One region of the Bacillus sp. AL-1R genome, then DNA from elsewhere that is predicted to be linked to it. Evidence: a T-box and tRNA genes for the amino acid it is inferred to sense, from the RefSeq annotation. Region 1 holds a T-box; the other holds one or more tRNA genes.
What was found. The T-box of region 1 lies ahead of serS (serine--tRNA ligase). A T-box ahead of a tRNA ligase gene usually reads a tRNA of that ligase, here a tRNA-Ser.
Positions count from the first base shown of each region.

Region 2: it encodes a tRNA-Ser, which carries the amino acid that the T-box ahead of serS (serine--tRNA ligase) is inferred to sense. The anticodon was not compared.

Region 1 is NZ_CP197469.1:4,424,820-4,446,559, forward strand. It holds gene ACSBO6_RS21230 (sensor histidine kinase) at 1-912, shown strand, start outside; gene ACSBO6_RS21235 (LytR/AlgR family response regulator transcription factor) at 916-1,650, shown strand; gene cstA (carbon starvation protein CstA) at 1,784-3,577, shown strand; gene serS (serine--tRNA ligase) at 4,215-5,489, opposite strand; T-box leader at 5,556-5,781, opposite strand; gene pdxT (pyridoxal 5'-phosphate synthase glutaminase subunit PdxT) at 5,832-6,419, opposite strand; gene pdxS (pyridoxal 5'-phosphate synthase lyase subunit PdxS) at 6,432-7,316, opposite strand; gene ACSBO6_RS21260 (serine hydrolase) at 7,449-8,777, opposite strand; gene guaB (IMP dehydrogenase) at 8,890-10,353, opposite strand; gene ACSBO6_RS21270 (YaaC family protein) at 10,469-11,428, shown strand; rRNA gene rrf (5S ribosomal RNA) at 11,471-11,586, opposite strand; rRNA gene ACSBO6_RS21280 (23S ribosomal RNA) at 11,644-14,581, opposite strand; rRNA gene ACSBO6_RS21285 (16S ribosomal RNA) at 14,735-16,285, opposite strand; gene ACSBO6_RS21290 (HAMP domain-containing sensor histidine kinase) at 16,602-17,669, opposite strand; gene ACSBO6_RS21295 (response regulator transcription factor) at 17,666-18,340, opposite strand; gene ACSBO6_RS21300 (ABC transporter ATP-binding protein) at 18,364-20,118, opposite strand; rRNA gene rrf (5S ribosomal RNA) at 20,289-20,404, opposite strand; rRNA gene ACSBO6_RS21310 (23S ribosomal RNA) at 20,463-21,740, opposite strand, start outside.
Region 2 is NZ_CP197469.1:2,954,072-2,956,835, forward strand. It holds gene ACSBO6_RS14160 (superoxide dismutase) at 59-667, opposite strand; tRNA gene ACSBO6_RS14165 (tRNA-Ser) at 868-957, opposite strand; tRNA gene ACSBO6_RS14170 (tRNA-Met) at 970-1,046, opposite strand; tRNA gene ACSBO6_RS14175 (tRNA-Asn) at 1,059-1,133, opposite strand; gene ACSBO6_RS14180 (DUF1189 domain-containing protein) at 1,434-2,192, shown strand; gene yqfZ (protein YqfZ) at 2,313-2,645, shown strand; gene ispG (flavodoxin-dependent (E)-4-hydroxy-3-methylbut-2-enyl-diphosphate synthase) at 2,763-2,764, shown strand, end outside.

The DNA.
Region 1 (21,740 bases):
AATAACTTAGCGACAAAACTAACAAAGAAAGCATTAAAAGACGGAAACATTATTATTGCTACTTCAAAAAATGAAATTCAATGCTTCCATATGGATTGTCCTTTAAGTGCGGCTATTGTATTGCCATTAAAAGCCTTAAATAAAACGGTTGGTTCTTTAAAGCTATATTACACCGATCCTAACAAGTTAGGAAAAGTTGAGAAAGAGCTAGCTGACGGATTATCTAAACTTTTTTCTACCCAATTGGAGTTAGCAGAGGCTGAACTACAGCGAAAATTAATGAAAGATGCTGAAATAAAAGCATTACAAGCACAAATGCATCCCCACTTCCTGTTCAACTCTTTAAATACAATTTCAAGTTTAATTAGAACAGATGCTGATCAGGCTAGGAAATTACTAATCCATTTAAGTACTTTTTTTCGGAATAACTTACAAGGGGCGAGGCAGACTTTAGTTACTTTAGAAAAGGAATTAGAACATGTAGAAGCTTATTTAACCATTGAACAAACAAGATTTCCTTCTAAATTCCATGTTGAATTCCAAATCGAACCTCATTTAAAAAAGGTTCAAATTCCCCCTTTCACACTTCAACCACTTATTGAGAATTCGATTCGACATGCATTTTCAAAGGAAAAAAAATTAAAGGTAACTGTACAAGCATACGAATTCAATAATGATTTGATTCTCATAACCGAAGATAATGGCAAGGGGATTTCGCCAGAACTACTAAATACAATTGGGAATGAAACAATACAGTCTAAAGAGGGAACTGGAACAGCGTTATGGAATATAAAAAAACGAATTGAAGAAATTTACGGGGAAAAAGAATATTTTCAAATAAAATCCAACCTGAACACTGGAACGAAAGTATCGATAAGAATCCCGTTAACGCAAGAAGGAATGGAGGGATAAATAATGTTAAAGGCACTAATTGTAGATGATGAACCATTAGCAAGAGACGAATTGGCTTATTTACTAAAAAGAAGCAAGGAGATAGATATAGTTGGAGAAGCGGACTCAATTAGAAGTACATTAGAATTTATTCAAATAGAAGAAGTCGACGTTGTATTTTTAGATATCCAGTTAGCGGATGAAAGTGGATTAGAATTAGCTCAAAAAATGCAAGATCTCTCCCATCAACCAGCAATTGTCTTTGCAACAGCTTTTGACGAGTACGCTTTAAATGCATTCGATTTACACGCAATTGATTATATTTTAAAACCATTTGATGAAATAAGAATTCAAAAGACTATTAAAAAATTAACAAAGCTAAGTAAGAAATCCATTAAAACCGAGGTAAAAAAGACCCCACCACTTTTAAAACAAGATAAATTGGCTATATCGGTTGATGATCGAATTCTTTTAATAACATTTGAAGAAATCATCTACATTTTTTCACAAGAAGGTAAAACAATCGTCGTTACTGACAAGATGACTTATCGAATAAATGAGCCTTTAATCAATTTAGAACGAAAGCTACAAAATACACCATTCACCCGTGTCCATCGGAGCTATATTGTCAATTTGGATCAAATCATAGAAATTCAGCCTTGGTTTAATTCAACATATAACTTAATTATGAATGATGGTGAAAAAGTACCTGTTAGCCGAACATATACAAAGGAGCTTAAACAACTCTTTGATTTATAAACTTGCATTTCATGATTCCATTCATGCTTCTCAGCCTACTTTTATTGCATCTCATATTGAAAATCCAAACTTTTAATTTTCATAAAGTAAAATGAGTGTAAATAAAAGAAACAAAGGAGGCTTATTAAATAAAATGAATGCGGTTACAATTGTTATTGCTTCTATGTGTATTTTGATGATTGCATATCGTCTATACGGTACATTTATGGCAGTGAAGGTACTTAAGTTAAATGATTCTATCCCTACTCCAGCTCATGAGTTAAATGATGGTAAGGACTATGTTCCTACTAACAAGTGGGTATCATTTGGTCATCATTTTGCTGCAATCGCAGCAGCTGGTCCCTTGGTAGGTCCAATTTTGGCTGCTCAGTTTGGCTACCTCCCAGGTCTGTTATGGCTTTTAATTGGTGCTGTAATCGGCGGAGCAGTACATGATGCAGTCGTTTTATATGCTTCAATGAGAAAGAAAGGTAAGTCGCTATCAGAAGTAGCAAAGGAAGAGCTTGGACCAGTTGCAGGCTTTTGTACGGGACTAGCCATGCTTTTTATTATTACAATTACAATGGCTGGACTTTCCATGGTTGTTCTACATGCACTTGAAAATAATCCATGGGGAACATTTGCAGTTGGAATTACAATACCAATTGCCATGGGTGTGGGATTACTATATAAAAAGACTGGCAATTTAAAAATAGCTTCAACAATTGGATTTATTCTACTAATGGTTGGGGTCTTTATGGGACCTACTATTCAAGAAACTGCTTTAGGTGATTTTTTAACATTTGATACGCGCACATTAGCAATCATATTACCGATTTATGCGTTTTTTGCTGCAGCTTTGCCAGTCTGGCTTTTACTGGCACCCCGCGATTATTTAAGTAGTTTTATGAAAATAGGTGTATTTATTGCACTCATCATTGGAGTATTTATTATTAACCCATCCATACAGTTTCCTACTGTAACCAAATTTGTTAACGGCGGAGGCCCCATCTTAGCTGGTCCAGTCTGGCCTTTTATTTCTATTACAATAGCATGTGGGGCAATCTCAGGTTTTCATGCATTTGTGGGCTCAGGTACAACTCCAAAAATGCTTGATCGATGGAGTGATATAAAAGTTGTAGGTTTTGGAGCTATGTTAGTTGAATGTTTAGTAGGAATTATGGCTTTAATCGCTGCTACTGCACTCCAGCCAGCAGACTACTTTGCAATTAACTCAACCCCGGAAGTTTTTAAAACGTTAGGAATGAATGTAGTCCACTTACCGGAACTTAGTAAAGAAATTGGATTAAGTTTAGAAGGGCGTACTGGTGGAGCTGTAACACTGGCGGTTGGCATGACATACATATTTACATCCATCCCTTGGTTTAGTCACCTAGCATCGTATTTCTTCCAGTTTGTCGTTATGTTCGAAGCCGTATTTATTTTAACGGCAATTGATGCTGGTACTCGAGTAGCACGATATTTAATTCAAGATTTCTTTGGTGAATATTATAAACCGTTGAAGAAAACAGATTGGTTGCCAGGATCAATTTTTGCTAGTGCGTTAGCGTGCTTTATGTGGGGATACCTCTTATTTTCAGGGGATATTGGATCAATCTGGGCATTATTTGGAGTATCTAATCAATTAATGGCTTCTATTGGATTAATCATTGGGGCAACTGTACTATTAAAGATAGCTGATAAACGTTGGTATATGCTTACTTGTTTGATTCCTCTTGCCTATCTATTTATCACTGTAAATTATGCAGGATACTGGATGATCAAAAATGTTTATCTAAACCATGATGTAGCCGGTTATAGTATGCTAAATGGTATCTTATCTATCATTATGTTAGTCTTAGGTTTCGTAATTTTAATATCAGCTATTAAAAAATGGATGGAATTATGGAACACACCTAATTATAAAATGAATGTTAAAACTATCTAAATAAAAAGCAGATGGAACAAGCGTTATTTCTAAATACCATCTGCTTTTTTTAGTTATTTAATTACATTTTTTCCCCACTAACACTTCCTATAATTATAGAAATATAATAAAATCCATTGACTTGAAAGGATCTGCTTATGTAGATAACCACTTAATTATTAATACTCTCTATTTTGGCATATTAATAGCTATATTGTTTTTTTCAACCTAATTACAAATACTCATTTAGCAAAAAACAATCAAAAATTTTAACTTTAATTTTAATCACCTTTGCTCAAATAGCTATATTTCTGATAATTTCATTTATCTATAAATCTATTTGGTGTATTATCTACCTTTATTAAAAAGAAGATTGGCCTTATATTTAATGGCTAGTCCTTTTTTAACTGTTTTCCGATAGATTTCTCCTTATAAGAAATCGTATTATCCCATTTTTGGACAAAGAAAACTTGAAGACCTAAACCAATTCACTTTATGGAATTTGTAGAACAATTGAAGAATTAAATAGTAAAAAAAATGGGGCAGGAAATACAAAAAGTATTTTCCCTGCCCCATAAACAATGTTTCACGTTTATAGAAATTCACTGTATAACTGTTAAATACATGATATATCAGCGTTTTTTAATCACGTTATATTTTATTTAATTACTTCTTTTCCACCCATATACGGACGAAGAACTTCAGGAATAATAACTGATCCATCCGCTTGTTGGTAGTTTTCTAAAATAGCAGAAACCGTACGTCCAATTGCAAGACCAGATCCGTTTAATGTATGAACAAATTCTGGTTTTGCTTTTGGATCACGTCTGAAGCGTATATTCGCTCTTCTTGCTTGGAACGCTTCAAAGTTACTACAAGAAGAAATTTCTTTGTATGCATCATAGCTTGGTAACCAAACTTCAATGTCATACGTTTTTGCAGAAGAAAATCCAATATCTCCAGCACATAATGTAATGACACGGTATGGTAATCCTAATAATTGAAGAACTTTTTCAGCTTGAGCCGTTAATTTTTCTAACTCAATATAAGAATCTTCAGGTTTTACGAAGCGCACTAGTTCAACTTTATTAAATTGATGTTGGCGAATTAATCCTCGTGTATCGCGACCAGCAGAACCTGCCTCAGAACGGAAACATGCACTATATGCAGTATATGCAATCGGTAATTGAGCAGCATCGAGAATTTCGTCTCGGTGATAATTTGTTACAGGTACTTCTGCTGTAGGAACTAAGAAAAAGTCTTCTTTCTCGACACGAAATGCGTCTTCTTCAAATTTTGGTAGTTGTCCTGTACCGATCATGCTAGCACGATTTACAAGGTTTGGAGGTAGTACTTCAGTGTATCCATGCTCCTCTGTATGAAGATCTAACATAAAGCTGATTAAAGCACGTTCAAGTCTAGCTCCTAAGCCTTTATAAAAAGTAAATCGGCTACCAGTAACTTTTGCTCCACGTTCAAAGTCTAAAATATCTAAATCAACACCTAAATCCCAATGTGGCTTTGGTTCAAAATCAAATGTACGAACTTCACCTATTCTACGAATTTCAACATTATCATCCTCTGTTAATCCAACTGGTACTGAATCACTAACTAAATTCGGGATTGTAAATAAAATTGCATCTAATTGCTCTTCTAACGTTCTAATCTCTTCATCTAGATTTTTAATTTTATCGCCAACTTCTCTCATCTCAACAATTAGTGCCTCAGCATCTTTTTTCTCACGCTTTAATACACTAATTTCTTGGCTCACTTCATTACGTCGGCTTTTTAAACCTTCAACTTGAACAAGTAATTCTCTACGATTTAAATCTAAGTCTTCAAATTTTTCGATATAACTTATGTCGCCACCACGTAACTGAAGTTTTGCTTTAACATCTTCAAAATTGCTACGTAATAATTTAATGTCTAACATTTTTAATTCCTCCTATTCTTTTTTTCTAAAGCGATAAAAATAAATACAAAAAAGCCCTCATCCCATAAAAGGGACGAGAGCTACCCGCGTTGCCACCCTAATTGAAGAATTAATAAATAATCCTTCCACCTTAGTATAGTTAACGGACTATAGTACCGTGGTTACTTACTAGCTATAAAGCATTCCGTAACCCACTCAAGAATGGATTCACAAGTCTTCATTATCGGTTTGCACCAACCACCGACTCTCTATAAATTCAGAACTTGCTACTATTTTCTTTCATCGCTTTAGACAATTTAAATTATATAATAATTTACTATAAGCTTTTACTTTTTTCAATAGTTACATACTTAAATTTGCATTTTTTTCCTTAACCATTTCTACAAAGTAACTCATAAAACGGTAATCATTCGTTAATTCTGGATGGAAAGATGCTGCTAACATGTGATTTTGTCTAACCGCTACAATATTCCCTTCATGTTCTGCAATAACCTCTGCATCACCTGATACTGAACGAATAAATGGTGCTCTGATAAATACAGCTGGGTAGTCTTCACATACTCCTTTAATCGGTATGTTTACTTCAAAGCTATCCACTTGTCTGCCATAAGCATTACGTTCAGCTACCATATCCATAACTCCTAGATGCACCGTGTCATCATTTGCAATCTCTTTTGAAAGTAAGATCATGCCTGCGCATGTACCGAATGCTGGTAAACCACTTTCGATTTTCTCTTTTAATGGTTCTAATAACCCGACATGGTCAAGCAACTTACGCATTGCTGTGCTCTCTCCACCAGGTAATACAATACCATCAAGTCCATCTAAATGTTCTACACGTTTTACGATAACAGCTTCAGCACCACATGCTTTAATTGCATTTATATGTTCTTGAACTGCACCTTGTAATGCTAATACACCTATTTTCATAAATTCACCAACTTAAATGCTACGATCTTGCATACGATCTGCTGCAGCAAGTTGTCTCATATCGATCCCTTTCATAGCAGGACCTAAGTTTTTAGAAAGGTTAGCGATTAATTCGTAATCTTGGTAGTGAGTAGTAGCTTGTACAATCGCACGAGCAAATTTCTCAGGGTTTTCTGACTTGAAGATACCAGATCCTACGAATACTCCGTCAGCGCCTAATTCCATCATTAAAGCCGCGTCTGCAGGTGTTGCTACTCCGCCAGCTGCAAAGTTAACAACTGGTAAACGACCAAGCTCTTTAATTTGAAGTAATAATTCGAATGGAGCGCCAAGGTTTTTAGCTTCAACCATTAATTCATCACGAGATAAACCAACTACTTTGCGGATTTCTCCGTTAATTTGGCGTAAGTGACGTACTGCTTCTACAATGTTTCCAGTACCTGGTTCACCTTTTGTACGTAGCATAGATGCGCCTTCACCAATACGACGAAGTGCTTCACCTAAGTTACGGCAACCACAAACGAATGGAACAGTGTAATCTGATTTATTAATATGGAAGATATCATCTGCTGGAGATAATACTTCACTCTCATCGATGTAATCTACTCCCATTGCTTCTAAAACACGCGCTTCAACGATATGTCCAATACGAGCTTTAGCCATTACTGGAATACTAACAGCGTTAAGAATTTCCTCAGTAATGCTTGTATCAGCCATACGAGCTACTCCACCAGCTGCACGAATGTCAGATGGTACCTTTTCTAATGCCATTACTGCTACTGCACCAGCAGCTTCTGCAATTTTAGCTTGCTCAGCATTTACTACGTCCATAATTACGCCGCCTTTTTGCATTTCTGCCATGCCGCGTTTTACACGTTCTGTTCCAGTTAAATTCATTGTTATGCCCCTCCATTATTAAAGCTTACTTGGTAACATTTTAGTATTTCTCTTCCCCTAGTTAAGTTACCCTACCTTTATTTTACTGAAAAAATGACAACTTAACAATTACTGATATATTTATATAGAAATTTATTTGAATAAACCACCAATTCCACTTATGATGCTATCCCATAAATTCCCAAAAAATGACCCAATTCCTCTAAACGATAAAACTAACCAGTTTGCTTTATCAACGCTTTTATCAACTACTAAATCATACGATTGATTATTAGTATTGATAAAACCTAAATCTTCATTCTTTGAAGATTTAACCACTATTTGTCCAACCTTTGTTCCTTTTTTAATTGGAGCAATAATATCGCCATTCTTATCAATTGATTTACCTGATAATTGGACTGTTGGTTTATAATTTTTAGCTTCACCGCGTTTTACGGCTAGTGTAACGTCGTCTTTTGCTACTACTTTTACTTCTTTATCTTTACCTTTAACTACTTTTACAGTTTTACTTCCTTTTACTGCCTCACCTTTTTTTAGCAATGTAACTTTCTCAAAGTTACTAAATCCGTAATCCATTAATTTAGCCGTTTCACTAAATCTAGAGTTATAAGAATTTGCTCCCATTACAACAGTAATATAACGTTGATCATCTCTTTTAGCAGTACCAGTAAAACAGAAGCCAGCTGAATCAGTTGAACCTGTTTTTAATCCATCCATACCTGGGTATTGAAATACTAAACCTGGTAACATCCAGTTCCAGTTATCCATATTTACAGGATATTTTCCACCTTTTTGGAATATTTTCTTTGGAATTGAAGAAGTTTGAAGTACTTCGGGATATGTTTTGATTAGGTTATATGCTAATTTTGCAACACCGTTTGCTGACATAATATTTTCATCAGAAAGAGCGGTTCCTTCTGGTTGCATACCTTGTAAGTCTTTATTAACTAAACCAGTAGCATTAACAAATTTAACGTCTCCTAAGCCTAGTTTCTTTGCTTTATCGTTCATTAATTGAACAAAATTTTTCTCAGATCCACCAATTTTTTCTGCTAGTGCTATTGTCGCACCATTTGCCGAATAAATTGCAGCTGCTTCGTATAATTCTTTGACTGTATATTGTCCACCTAATTCAAGTGGTACATTAGATAATCCAGTGTTTTGAGAGATTTTATGAGCATAATCTGAAACCGTTACCTTCTCGTCCCAAGAAATTTTCCCATTCTTTACCGCCTCATTAACTAGATACTCTGTCATCATTTTAGACATACTAGCTATCGGTAATGGAGCTTTTGAATTTTTTTCATATAATATTTTCCCTGAATTTGCATCAACTAAGATTGCAGCTTTAGCTTGAATGCCTAAAACATCCTCTGCAGCAGCCGGTCGTAAATTCATTGGGATGATTATCGTTATCGCTAATGCTATTATTATTAACTTTGTTAGTATTTTCTTTCCAATCACTTTTTTACCTCCAACCTTTTATCTCACTTGTTCATTTTAACACAATTATTTCCCAAAAAATAGGCAACTACAATTTCTTGTAATTGCCCTAGGTACATTGCTTAAATTATTATAGTGAGTAATTTGGTGCTTCTTTTGTTATATGAACGTCATGTGGATGACTTTCACGTAATCCTGCACCAGACATACGTATAAACTGTGCATTATCTCTTAATTCATTTAGTGTTGCAGTACCACAGTAACCCATACCAGCTCTAATTCCTCCAATTAATTGGTGAACTGTATCAGCTAATGGGCCTTTATATGGAACACGTCCTTCAATACCTTCAGGAACTAGTTTTTTATTGCCTTCTTGGAAATAACGATCTTTACTTCCTCTTTCCATTGCACCAACAGAACCCATACCGCGATATACTTTAAATTGTCTACCTTGGAAGATTTCTGTTTCACCAGGGCTTTCTTGCACACCAGCAAACATGCTACCTAACATAACTACATGTCCACCAGCTGCAAGAGCTTTAACGATATCTCCAGAGTACTTAATACCACCATCTGCAATAATAGGAACTCCGTACTCTCTAGCAACAGTAGCACAATCATAAACCGCAGTTAGTTGAGGAACACCAACTCCAGCAACAACTCGAGTAGTACAAATTGAACCTGGTCCAATACCAACTTTAACGATATCTGCTCCAGCTTCAATAAGTTCTTTAGTTGCTTCGCCTGTTGCAACATTACCAGCGATTATTGCTAATTCTGGGAATCGACTTCTAATTTCTTTTACTTTTTCAATAACACCTTTAGAGTGACCGTGAGCTGTATCAATAACAATTACATCGACATTAGCTTTCACTAAAAACTCTACACGTTGTAGTGCATCTTTTGTTACTCCTACAGCTGCACCTACAAGTAATCGTCCTTGTTGATCTTTTGCTGAGTTTGGAAACTCAATTACTTTTTCAATATCCTTAATTGTAATTAAGCCTTTTAAAGTACCGTCTTCATTAACTAGGGGTAACTTCTCGATTTTATGTTTTTGAAGGATTTTTTCTGCTTCTGCCAGTGTAGTTCCAACAGGAGCAGTTACTAGATTTTCTTTTGTCATAACATCTGAAATAACAATTGAATAATCTTGAATAAAACGTAAATCACGATTTGTTAAAATACCAACTAATTTTCTATTCTCTGTATCATCTACAATCGGTACACCTGAAATACGATATTTACCCATTAAATATTCTGCATCTGCTACTTTATGAGATGGTGTTAAGAAGAATGGATCATCGATTACACCACTTTCAGAACGCTTTACTTTATCTACTTGTTCAGCTTGCTCTTCGATTGACATATTCTTGTGAATGATACCTAATCCACCTTGTCTAGCCATTGCAATAGCCATATCTGCTTCTGTAACTGTATCCATTCCTGCGCTGATTAATGGAATATTTAATTGAATTTTTTCAGTTAATCTCACACTTACATCAACTTGATTTGGAAGTACTTCAGATTTCGCTGGAACTAGTAATACATCATCAAAAGTAAGTCCTTCTTTTACGAATTTTGATTCCCACATAAAAAAGCCCCCCTATACACGTATAAATATTATTAGTAGATTAACAATAGGATATAACACTGTCAAGGAAGTCAAATTATGTTTAAATATTCAGTTAATAAGGAGTTCCTCTCTTATGTTATACTCGTATAGTAATGTATGGGATGAGTTATGTTATTTTAGCTCTGCACAATATTCAAAAACCTATCTTCAAGCAAAATACGAACAAAATAATCCCAAGGAACAAAAAACTAAGGCTTTCCGTAATGCTTATCCGTTTTTATATTATATTGAGCATGGAAAAAGTTATTTTCACGCAGCACAAAATTCTCAAATTAATGTAAAACCTACTTTACTCTTCTATGGGCTTGTACAGCTATTAAAGGCTTGCGTCCTAACCGTAGATCCTGATTATCCAAGTAACACTGCTATCCTGGCTCACGGTGTTACCTCAAGGAAAATAAAAAAAGTAGGATATTCTTTTGTTGAAGACGAAGTTAAAATTCAAAAAAATGGATTATTTACCCATGCCTCTAAATTATTATTTAACATAAATAATTTAGAAAATGAAAAATTTACAATGCTTCAACTTTTACAATCAATACCTGAATTAAACAAAATCCTTAAAATTACTAAAAAAGGAAATTTGTTTCTTCCAACTACTGTCGATCAGGATGTCATTACTCTACCCGAAAAAATTTTGTCATCCTACCATTTTACTTCAGAACGTTTTATTTCATTTCTTCAATCAAAGCAAGCTTCTATAGATATTTTAATCGTTGAACATAATCAAAAACAAATTAAAATTAAATCAAATTTTCCTGATAAAATTTTAAGTAAACCACCATTTTATTTTAATATATTAAATCAAAGTTATTTTCTAAAATCACAAAAGGAAGCGCTTTTATTGTTACCTGAAATTCTATACCATTATCTACTTTTATATAACTTGAGCATGATTTGTCGCTATGAAACTGACTGGTGGTGTGAACTTATACAGACCTATTCTACAGATGATTATCCTTTGATAAACCAATTTTTAACAATAACAGAACAAAAAATCCCTTATTTAATTCATCATTTTTTAACTACATAATAAAACAAAAAAACATCAGCTATTTGGCTGATGTTTTTTGTTACCAGGCGACGTTCTACTCTCACAGGGGGAAACCCCCAACTACCATCGACGCTGAAGAGCTTAACTGCCGTGTTCGGTATGGGAACGGGTGTGACCTCTTCGCAATAATCACCTGATTATACCTGAGTTGTACTTCGTACCCTCAAAACTAGATAATGTCATCATCAAACTTGTTAGTTAAGTCCTCGACCGATTAGTATCAGTCAGCTCCACGTGTCACCACGCTTCCACCTCTGACCTATCAACCTGATCGTCTCTCAGGGGTCTTACTAGCTTAACGCTATGGGAAATCTCATCTTGAGGGGGGCTTCATGCTTAGATGCTTTCAGCACTTATCCCTTCCACACATAGCTACCCAGCCATGCTCTTGGCAGAACAACTGGTACACCAGCGGTGTGTCCATCCCGGTCCTCTCGTACTAAGGACAGCTCCTCTCAAATTTCCTGCGCCCACGACGGATAGGGACCGAACTGTCTCACGACGTTCTGAACCCAGCTCGCGTACCGCTTTAATGGGCGAACAGCCCAACCCTTGGGACCGACTACAGCCCCAGGATGCGATGAGCCGACATCGAGGTGCCAAACCTCCCCGTCGATGTGGACTCTTGGGGGAGATAAGCCTGTTATCCCCGGGGTAGCTTTTATCCGTTGAGCGATGGCCCTTCCATGCGGAACCACCGGATCACTAAGCCCGACTTTCGTCCCTGCTCGACTTGTAGGTCTCGCAGTCAAGCTCCCTTATGCCTTTACACTCTTCGAATGATTTCCAACCATTCTGAGGGAACCTTTGGGCGCCTCCGTTACTCTTTAGGAGGCGACCGCCCCAGTCAAACTGCCCACCTGACACTGTCTCCGAGCCGGATCACGGCTCTAGGTTAGAATTTCAATACAGCCAGGGTAGTATCCCACCGACGCCTCCACCGAAGCTAGCGCTCCGGCTTCTCAGGCTCCTACCTATCCTGTACAAGCTGTACCAAAATTCAATATCAAGCTGCAGTAAAGCTCCACGGGGTCTTTCCGTCCTGTCGCGGGTAACCTGCATCTTCACAGGTACTATAATTTCACCGAGTCTATGGTTGAGACAGTGCCCAAATCGTTACGCCTTTCGTGCGGGTCGGAACTTACCCGACAAGGAATTTCGCTACCTTAGGACCGTTATAGTTACGGCCGCCGTTTACTGGGGCTTCAATTCAGAGCTTCTCCCGTAAGGGATAACCCCTCCTCTTAACCTTCCAGCACCGGGCAGGCGTCAGCCCCTATACTTCGCCTTGCGGCTTCGCAGAGACCTGTGTTTTTGCTAAACAGTCGCTTGGGCCTTTTCACTGCGGCTCTCCCGGGCATACACCCAAAAGAGCACCCCTTCTCCCGAAGTTACGGGGTCATTTTGCCGAGTTCCTTAACCATAGTTCTCTCGCTCACCTTAGGATTCTCTCCTCGCCTACCTGTGTCGGTTTGCGGTACAGGCACCTATTTCCTCGCTAGAAGCTTTTCTTGGCAGCGTAGAATCAGGAACTTCGGTACTATATTTCCCTCGCCATCACAACTCAGCCTTACGATGTGCGGATTTGCCTACACATCAGCCTAATTGCTTGGACGCGCATATCCAGCAGCGCGCTTACCCTATCTTTCTGCGTCCCTCCATCGCTCAAACGGAAATGAGGTGGTACAGGAATATCAACCTGTTGTCCATCGCCTACGCCTGTCGGCCTCGGCTTAGGTCCTGACTAACCCTGGGAGGACGAGCCTTCCCCAGGAAACCTTAGGCATACGGTGGACGGGATTCTCACCCGTCTTTCGCTACTCATACCGGCATTCTCACTTCTAAGCGCTCCACCAGTCCTTACGATCTAGCTTCAACGCCCTTAGAACGCTCCCCTACCACTGATACCATATGGTATCAATCCGCAGCTTCGGTGATACGTTTAGCCCCGTTACATTTTCGGCGCAGAGTCACTCGACCAGTGAGCTATTACGCACTCTTTAAATGGTGGCTGCTTCTAAGCCAACATCCTGGTTGTCTAAGCAACTCCACATCCTTTTCCACTTAACGTATACTTTGGGACCTTAGCTGGCGGTCTGGGCTGTTTCCCTCTTGACCACGGATCTTATCACTCGTAGTCTGACTCCTATGGATAAGTCATTGGCATTCGGAGTTTGACTGAATTCGGTAACCCGTTGGGGGCCCCTAGTCCAATCAGTGCTCTACCTCCAAGACTCTAACACATAAGGCTAGCCCTAAAGCTATTTCGGGGAGAACCAGCTATCTCCGAGTTCGATTGGAATTTCTCCGCTACCCACACCTCATCCCCGCACTTTTCAACGTGCGTGGGTTCGGACCTCCATTCAGTGTTACCTGAACTTCATCCTGGACATGGGTAGATCACTCGGTTTCGGGTCTACGACCACGTACTAAATCGCCCTATTCAGACTCGCTTTCGCTGCGGCTCCGTCTCTTCAACTTAACCTTGCACGGGATCGTAACTCGCCGGTTCATTCTACAAAAGGCACGCCATCACTCGTTAACGAGCTCTGACTATTTGTAAGCACACGGTTTCAGGTTCTCTTTCACTCCCCTTCCGGGGTGCTTTTCACCTTTCCCTCACGGTACTGGTTCACTATCGGTCACTAGGTAGTATTTAGCCTTGGGAGATGGTCCTCCCAGATTCCGACGGAATTTCACGTGTTCCGCCGTACTCAGGATCCACTCAAGAGGGAACGAGGTTTCAACTACAGGGTTTTTACCTTCTTCGACGGACCTTTCCAGGTCGCTTCATTTACCCCGTTCCTTTGTAACTCCGTATAGAGTGTCCTACAACCCCAAGAGGCAAGCCTCTTGGTTTGGGCTATCTTCCTTTTCGCTCGCCGCTACTTGGGAAATCGCTATTGCTTTCTATTCCTCCAGGTACTTAGATGTTTCAGTTCCCTGGGTCTGTCCTCAGTACCCTATGTATTCAGGTAAAGATACTACTCCATTACGAGTAGTGGGTTCCCCCATTCGGAAATCTCCGGATCAAAGCTTACTTACAGCTCCCCGAAGCATATCGGTGTTAGTCCCGTCCTTCATCGACTCCTAGTGCCAAGGCATCCACCGTGCGCCCTTTCTAACTTAACTAATTTTAAAACTAATTGAATTAAACTTACGCAGTTTAATGAATGACATTATCTAGTTTTCAAGGTACAAATGTTGAGAGTGAACTCTCAAAACTAAACAAAACAATGAAGAAACATTTCATACATGAACCGTCGGTTCATGATGTCTCCATAGAAAGGAGGTGATCCAGCCGCACCTTCCGATACGGCTACCTTGTTACGACTTCACCCCAATCATCTGTCCCACCTTAGGCGGCTGGCCCCTAAAAGGTTACCCCACCGACTTCGGGTGTTACAAACTCTCGTGGTGTGACGGGCGGTGTGTACAAGGCCCGGGAACGTATTCACCGCGGCATGCTGATCCGCGATTACTAGTGATTCCGGCTTCATGTAGGCGAGTTGCAGCCTACAATCCGAACTGAGAATAGTTTTATGGGATTAGCTCCACCTCGCGGTCTTGCAACCCTTTGTACTATCCATTGTAGCACGTGTGTAGCCCAGGTCATAAGGGGCATGATGATTTGACGTCATCCCCACCTTCCTCCGGTTTGTCACCGGCAGTCACCTTAGAGTGCCCAACTGAATGCTGGCAACTAAGATCAAGGGTTGCGCTCGTTGCGGGACTTAACCCAACATCTCACGACACGAGCTGACGACAACCATGCACCACCTGTCACTCTGTCCCCGAAGGGAAAGCCCTATCTCTAGGGTTGTCAGAGGATGTCAAGACCTGGTAAGGTTCTTCGCGTTGCTTCGAATTAAACCACATGCTCCACCACTTGTGCGGGCCCCCGTCAATTCCTTTGAGTTTCAGTCTTGCGACCGTACTCCCCAGGCGGAGTGCTTAATGCGTTAACTTCAGCACTAAAGGGCGGAAACCCTCTAACACTTAGCACTCATCGTTTACGGCGTGGACTACCAGGGTATCTAATCCTGTTTGCTCCCCACGCTTTCGCGCCTCAGCGTCAGTTACAGACCAGAAAGTCGCCTTCGCCACTGGTGTTCCTCCAAATCTCTACGCATTTCACCGCTACACTTGGAATTCCACTTTCCTCTTCTGCACTCAAGTTTCCCAGTTTCCAATGACCCTCCCCGGTTGAGCCGGGGGCTTTCACATCAGACTTAAGAAACCGCCTGCGCGCGCTTTACGCCCAATAATTCCGGACAACGCTTGCCACCTACGTATTACCGCGGCTGCTGGCACGTAGTTAGCCGTGGCTTTCTGGTTAGGTACCGTCAAGGTGCCAGCTTATTCAACTAGCACTTGTTCTTCCCTAACAACAGAGCTTTACGACCCGAAGGCCTTCATCGCTCACGCGGCGTTGCTCCGTCAGACTTTCGTCCATTGCGGAAGATTCCCTACTGCTGCCTCCCGTAGGAGTCTGGGCCGTGTCTCAGTCCCAGTGTGGCCGATCACCCTCTCAGGTCGGCTACGCATCGTCGCCTTGGTGAGCCGTTACCTCACCAACTAGCTAATGCGCCGCGGGCCCATCTGTAAGTGATAGCTAAAAGCCATCTTTCAATTAAGGAACAGGAGTTCCTTAATGTCATCCGGTATTAGCTCCGGTTTCCCGAAGTTATCCCAGTCTTACAGGTAGGTTGCCCACGTGTTACTCACCCGTCCGCCGCTAACTAACGGGAGCAAGCTCCCATTAGTCCGCTCGACTTGCATGTATTAGGCACGCCGCCAGCGTTCGTCCTGAGCCAGGATCAAACTCTCCATAAAAGTTAAGTTTAAATCTTGTATTGCTCAAAAAACTAATAATTGACGTTTACTTCATGTTTTGTTTAGTTTTCAAAGTTCATTTCGCCGCTTACTTCTTAGCGACTTATATTATAATAACACATTCAAGTTTGTTTAGTCAATAACTTTTTTATGTTATTTTCTTGCCTCATCTATTGTTTTAATGTGACAACGTTTAATAATATACCATTATTCTTTTACGATTGCAATAACTTTATCATAAAAAAAGATAATGTTTCTTATTATAGTAAAAGAGACGTTAACTTTACTAAGCTCTAATTACTATAATAAAGAAACATTACACCGCGATTAAAGGTAATTCAACTACAAATAGTGATCCTTTGCCAAGCTCACTTTCTACGTAAACTATTCCGTTATGCATATCAACAATTTTCTTTACGATAGATAAACCTAATCCATTACCGCCGGTTGTTCTGTCTCTTGATTTATCTGCTTTATAAAACCTTTCAAATATATGCACCCGATCTTCTTCGGAAATACCAATTCCAGTATCTTGAATTTGTATAACCACCTTGTCATTATCTTGAACGGCAGATATAAATATATCTCCATTGTTAGGAGTAAATTTTATACTGTTTATAATTAAATTCATCCAAACTTGATTTAAAAGAGCTTCGTCTCCAATAATGTCAATTTTACCAAAGTTAACATGCATATTGATATTCTTTTCTATTATTTGGGGTTCGCAGCTTATCAATGCGTACATAAGTTGGCTATTTAACGAAAAATTATTCTTTTCTATTGGTTGGTTTTGTGACTCTAGTGAAGTTAGCTTTAGTAGGTTATCACTTAGCTTCGATAATCTTGTACTTTCATACTCAATTATATTTAAATATTGTTTTCGTTCTTCTAATGGCAAACTTTCATTTTGTAATACTTTAGCAAAACCTTTAATAGATGTTAAAGGAGATTGAATTTCATGTGAAACATTAGAAATAAACTCCTGTCGCATGTTTTCCATTTGATTTAAATTTTTTGCCATATGGTTAAAGCTATCTATTATCTGACCAATTTCACCACCAAATGCATTCCTAAATTTTTCAAGATCCACTGATACATTAAACTCTCCTCTTGAAATACTTCGAATTGCCTGCATTATTTCTTTTACCATTTTCATTTGCTTTGGATGATGGAACATTCTACCGAATATTGCACCTCCGAGCATTAACAGTAGAAAAGTTAAAAAAGTACTTATAATTTGTTTCGTTAAATTCGATAAATTTGTGAGTTGATGTTCATATAAGTAATAAGTAGAATAGTGAACAATCACGCTTCCTAGCGTTATTGCAGTCGTTAATAATAATATAGCCCCTATAATATCTCTAATTTTTTTTAGTACTTTCATTTTAATAACTCCATTCGATACCCTAAACCCCATACAGTAGAAATTTTAAAACCAAATTTTTTCTCAGGAAATCTTTCCCTTAATCTTTTTATATGAACATCAACAGTTCTTTCATCCCCTGCATAATCGAACCCCCAAATGTTTTCAATTAACTGTTCCCTTGAATAAGTTCTTCCTAAAGAACTCGCCAAAGTATATAAAAGCTCTAATTCCTTCAATGGCATGTTGACCACTTGGTTATTGTTTAGGACTTTGTAATTACCGTGATCTATCGTTAAATTTCCTATTTGAACAATTTGGGATGAAGATATTTTTGCTCTTCTTAACAAAGCTTTTACTCGAACAACCAATTCGACTGGTTCAAATGGTTTTACGATATAGTCATCAGTTCCTAACTTAAACCCTCTAACTTTTTGTTCGGTTTCACCTTTTGCAGTCAACATAATTATCGGGAGATCATATTCATTGCGTATTTCTCGACAGAGCTCAAATCCATCCATTTTGGGCATCATTAAGTCTATAATTAACATATCTATTTTGTTACTTTCAAAAACACTAAGTGCTTCAATACCATTTGTAGCCTCAAAAACAATAAAACCTTCTTCTTTAAGTAATACGTTTAACAGTTTTCGGATATGTGGATCATCATCTACGATTAAAATACTGGCCATAAAAACACCTTCCCTCAATATTATTACACTGCACTATTTACTCTTAATTGCTGATTAGCAAATTCCCTGTACATTATATGGTTTTTATACAATTCATCATGTGTTCCAATACCAGTTACTTTTCCATTGTCTAAAAATACAATTTGATCCGCATCGATAACTGTGGAAAGACGATGGGCAATAATTAAAGTAGTTCTTCCTTTCATTAAATTGGAAAGTGCATTTTGTACAACTAACTCCGACCTACTATCAAGATTGGAAGTTGCCTCATCCAGCATTAACAACTTAGGGTTTCTTAGTAAAGCTCTCGCAATCCCTATTCTTTGTCTTTGCCCACCAGATAGTTTTATACCTCGTTCTCCAACCTCCGTATCATAACCATCGGGTAAGTCATTTACAAATTGATCCACGTATGCCATACGTGATACATAAGTCAGCTCTTTATCAGGTATTTCTCTTTTAATTCCATAGCAAATGTTATCTCTAATTGTACCGACAATTAAAGGACTTTCTTGAGCAACATAACCTATTTGTTTTCTCCAGCTCTCTAAATTGAAGCTATTAATTGAATTATTCCCAATCGTTATATCTCCACTTTTTGGAGGATAAAATCTTTCAATAAGTGAAAATAATGTGGTCTTTCCGCTTCCACTTGGACCAACAATAGCCGTTACCTTACCTGGAGGGATCACAAAATTAAGATTAGTTAACAACTCTTCTTCCTTATACGCAAAATGTAACTTATTAATATTAATTGGTAAACTCATATCAACTTCTTTTTTTCCAGTTTGATAGTCTTCTTCATCTAACTCTAATATACTAATCATTCTTTCAGTAGCACCTTTTGTTTTTTGAAGCTCCGTAAAGAAATGTGTAATTTGTGTTACTGGGAAAATAATTTGGAATAAATATAATATATAGGCTACTAAAGCTCCTGCAGTTATTGCACCTGATGAGACTCTGACCCCACCGTATCCAATAATAACTACTAAAATAAGCATCATTACTAAGGAAACAATTGGTCCAATGAAAGAATGTAATTTCCCTTCCTTTATACCGAAAGATAATAAATTTATAATTCCCTTGTCTCCGTTTGAAATTTCGGTTGTTTCTGCATTCGAAACCTTTACTAATCTAATCTCTGAAAAAACTTGGTTTATTAATGATGTGAATTTTGCCGTTTCATCTTGAGTTGCTTTTGATAACTTTGACATTTGCTTTCCAATAGGGATAAATATTAAAGCAATGACAGGAATAATGCTAAAAGTTACTAAAGTCATTTTCCAATCTAATACTAGTAGTAATATAAAAGATCCAATAATTGAAATGATCCCTGTTAAAAAGTTAGTAATATGCTCTGTTATTAGTCCTTTTAAAACTGCTGTATCATTCGTAACGCGACTAACATTATCTCCGGTCTGGGTCTCATCAAAATAAGATATTGGGAGTACAATCATTTTCTTCCACAATCGGTGTCTAACATTTGCAACAACTGTGTTCCCTACCCGGCTAAGCAGATAAATAGAAGCTGCTGATGAAATAGCCTGTATTATTAGTACTGCAATAAATATAGCTATTTGCCCTGTACTTAAGGATGCTAATGAAAAACCATCTACAAATTTTTTTGTAAGCAAAGGTAATAGTAATCCTACTAAAGTAGTAGCTACACTTAATAATAAGCCTATTGCGAACAACCATTTAGGAGGATTAGCATTTTTTATTAAAGAAATAAAATTTCTCCAATCATTTTTTTTATTTAAATTAGTTTCTTCTTTCATATCTTTACTCCTTATACTTACTATTTTTTATCTACATTACCTTTAAAATTTACAATTAAAATATGAATAAAGAATGAACAAAATATTATTTTTTCACTTAAATCAATATATTAACTAATAATCTTTATAACGCAAAAAAAGCATCAGCCAAATAGCTGATGCTTTTTTTTACCAGGCGACGTTCTACTCTCACAGGGGGAAACCCCCAACTACCATCGACGCTGAAGAGCTTAACTGCCGTGTTCGGTATGGGAACGGGTGTGACCTCTTCGCAATAATCACCTGATTTGTATTTGAGTTGTACTTCGTACCCTCAAAACTAGATAATGTCATTATCAAACTTGTTAGTTAAGTCCTCGACCGATTAGTATCAGTCAGCTCCACGTGTCACCACGCTTCCACCTCTGACCTATCAACCTGATCGTCTCTCAGGGGTCTTACTAGCTTAACGCTATGGGAAATCTCATCTTGAGGGGGGCTTCATGCTTAGATGCTTTCAGCACTTATCCCTTCCACACATAGCTACCCAGCCATGCTCTTGGCAGAACAACTGGTACACCAGCGGTGTGTCCATCCCGGTCCTCTCGTACTAAGGACAGCTCCTCTCAAATTTCCTGCGCCCACGACGGATAGGGACCGAACTGTCTCACGACGTTCTGAACCCAGCTCGCGTACCGCTTTAATGGGCGAACAGCCCAACCCTTGGGACCGACTACAGCCCCAGGATGCGATGAGCCGACATCGAGGTGCCAAACCTCCCCGTCGATGTGGACTCTTGGGGGAGATAAGCCTGTTATCCCCGGGGTAGCTTTTATCCGTTGAGCGATGGCCCTTCCATGCGGAACCACCGGATCACTAAGCCCGACTTTCGTCCCTGCTCGACTTGTAGGTCTCGCAGTCAAGCTCCCTTATGCCTTTACACTCTTCGAATGATTTCCAACCATTCTGAGGGAACCTTTGGGCGCCTCCGTTACTCTTTAGGAGGCGACCGCCCCAGTCAAACTGCCCACCTGACACTGTCTCCGAGCCGGATCACGGCTCTAGGTTAGAATTTCAATACAGCCAGGGTAGTATCCCACCGACGCCTCCACCGAAGCTAGCGCTCCGGCTTCTCAGGCTCCTACCTATCCTGTACAAGCTGTACCAAAATTCAATATCAAGCTGCAGTAAAGCTCCACGGGGTCTTTCCGTCCTGTCGCGGGTAACCTGCATCTTCACAGGTACTATAATTTCACCGAGTCTATGGTTGAGACAGTGCCCAAATCGTTACGCCTTTCGTGCGGGTCGGAACTTACCCGACAAGGAATTTCGCTACCTTAGGACCGTTATAGTTACGGCCGCCGTTTACTGGGGCTTCAATTCAGAGCTTCTCCCGTAAGGGATAACCCCTCCTCTTAACCTTCCAGCACCGGGCAGGCGTCAGCCCCTATACTTCGCCTTGCGGCTTCGCAGAGACCTGTGTTTTTGCTAAACAGTCGCTTGGGCCTTTTCACTGCGGCTCTCCCGGGCATACACCCAAAAGAGCACCCCTTCTCCCGAAGTTACGGGGTCATTTTGCCGAGTTCCTTAACCATAGTTCTCTCGCTCACCTTAGGATTCTCTCCTCGCCTACCTGTGTCGGT
Region 2 (2,764 bases), 1.5 Mb from region 1:
TTTTTAGCCATAAAAAAACACTACTTAAATAAATTAAGTAGTGTTCATTTTTTATAAATTATTTAGCAGCTTGGTATAATTCTTCTACTTTTTCCCAGTTAACTACATTCCAGAATGCACCAACGTAGTCAGGACGTTTGTTTTGGTAGTTTAAGTAGTAAGCATGCTCCCATACATCTAAACCTAAGATAGGAGTTTTACCTTCCATTAATGGTGAATCTTGGTTAGCAGTGCTAGTCACTTCTAACTCACCATTGTTTACTACTAACCAAGCCCAACCAGAACCAAAACGAGTTAATGCAGCTTGAGTGAAAGCAGCTTTAAACTCATCTAGGCTACCGAATTTAGCGTTAATTGCTTCAGCAACTTCACCAACTGGAGTACCTGTACCTTCTGGAGTTAATAATGTCCAGAATAAGCTATGGTTAGCATGTCCACCACCATTGTTACGTACTGCTGTACGGATTCCTTCTGGAAGTGCATCTAAGTTTGAAATTAATTCTTCAATTGAAGAAGCAGCTACTTCTTTCCCTTCTAAAGCAGCGTTTAAGTTTGTTACATATGTATTGTGGTGACGAGTGTGATGAATATTCATTGTTTCTTTATCAAAGTGTGGCTCTAATGCATCATAAGCATAAGGTAATTGTGGTAATTCAAATTTTGACATTTTTAATTTCCTCCCAAAGATAATAGTGAATTTCAATTTAAACTTATCAAATATACAGAAAGATTTCAACAGTAATGCTCGAGAAAAGGAAAAGAAAGTAAAAAACATTAATTCCTGGAAGAAAAATTTCATCTTTATTATTTAACAATCAAACGAAAAAAGTCTTCAACAAAAATGTTGAAGACTTTTTTCACTAAATAAGGAGTAAGAGGGATTCGAACCCCCGCGGGCTGTTACACCCCTGTCGGTTTTCAAGACCGATCCCTTCAGCCGGACTTGGGTATTACTCCATAATAAATTATTGGTAGCGGCGGAGGGAGTCGAACCCACGACCTCACGGGTATGAACCGTACGCTCTAGCCAGCTGAGCTACACCGCCAAACTATATAAATGGCTCCGCAGGTAGGGTTCGAACCTACGACCACTCGGTTAACAGCCGAGTGCTCTACCACTGAGCTACTGCGGAATAATTAATGTTGTCCTTAAGACAATATTTAATTTATCATGTTTCAAACTAAACGTCAATACTTTTAATTATTTTTTTCATTATTAATTTATATTAACGATTTATTAGTTTTTGATCCAACATTTAGACCAAACTTAAATTTGATTAATAAACCTTTTCATTCTCTTTTACTCATATCTTTTTTAATGAAAAAGTTTTCTATTCAATTACAAAAAAAAGATTATAATATACAAAATAGCCCGAAAGTTACATAATAAATTTCGGGAAGTGAAATAACATTAAATAAGAAAGGATGAGTTTATGAATCTATTTAAACAATTTTGGTTTAGTTTATTCTCTCCAAAAACAATATCAAGATATAGACTCCAAAAAATCGGTAAAACAATCTTTTTTCTATTCCTACTAGCAATTTTATATACTCTTCCGGGTTTCTTTTCATTTGAAAAAAATGTGAAGCTTCAAGTGAACAATGTTTCTGATTTGCTAAAGGATAATATTCAATCAATTTCTTTAAACAAAGGAGCTTTAACAATTAACGATAATACGCCGTTTGAACGAAACATCGGTGAATATAAATATGCTATCTATCCAAATGAAACAGTCATACCTTCAAAATTAAAAAATGAACAGTTTGCTGTTGTTGTGTTAAAAAATAGAGTCGTTATTAAAAATGATAAAGGTGAGCAAGATTATCCCTACCCTTCATTAAACTCTACTGAAATACACAAAGCAGACGTTTCAAAATTTATTAAAAATATAAATGAAGCTCTTCCGGTATTTTTAATCGCATTATTTTTCCTATTTTATTTAGGATCTTGTATCTTCATATTTATAGTTGCTATATTGTTAGCGTTTTTAACAGGTTTATTTAAATCGACTAAGCACTTGCCTTTTAGACAACGCTTTGCAATGGTTTCGTATAGCTTAACACTTCCTACCGTTATCTATTTATTGCTAGGATTACTGAATATAACGATTCCATTCCAAACATTAATTTTTATTTTAATAACGGTTGGTATGTACACATTAACAATTAAAAATTTACCTTCTAAAAAATAATGTTTACAGAGGTGTGTTTCACACTTCTTTTTTTTTGCTAAAAAATATATGAATCCAAGCTCCTAGTAGGAATATTGGTTGTGTGGACAAGCATATATTCTACAAAAGGAGTGATGATTAATGAAAAAAATAGCTTTTTTACTAGGTTCTTTATTGCTTGCATATATAATATTCTTTGACCTTCAAGTTGGGACAATTCCAAATAAAGATATTCCTACAGTGGCAAAAGCAACGAAATCTGAAACAAAATCAAGCTCACTTCCAAAATTTGAAAAGATTCAAGTTAAAAACGGTGACACTGTTTTAGGAATTATCGAAGACCTTAATCCAAACTTTAACCAGCCAATTAGCCAAATTACAAAAGATTTTAGTGCATTAAACGATGGCCTTTCTCCTACTAAAATCCAAAGTGGAAAATCATATAAATTCCCAATTTACTCTTCACAAAAATAAAATTTATGATATATTTCTTTAGAACCAGTTGATAAAATGAGTAATCATGAAGAAAATATGATAATGTAGATTTATACAAAATAGAAATAAAGTTATTTTTGAAGGAGCGAGTTACTCGT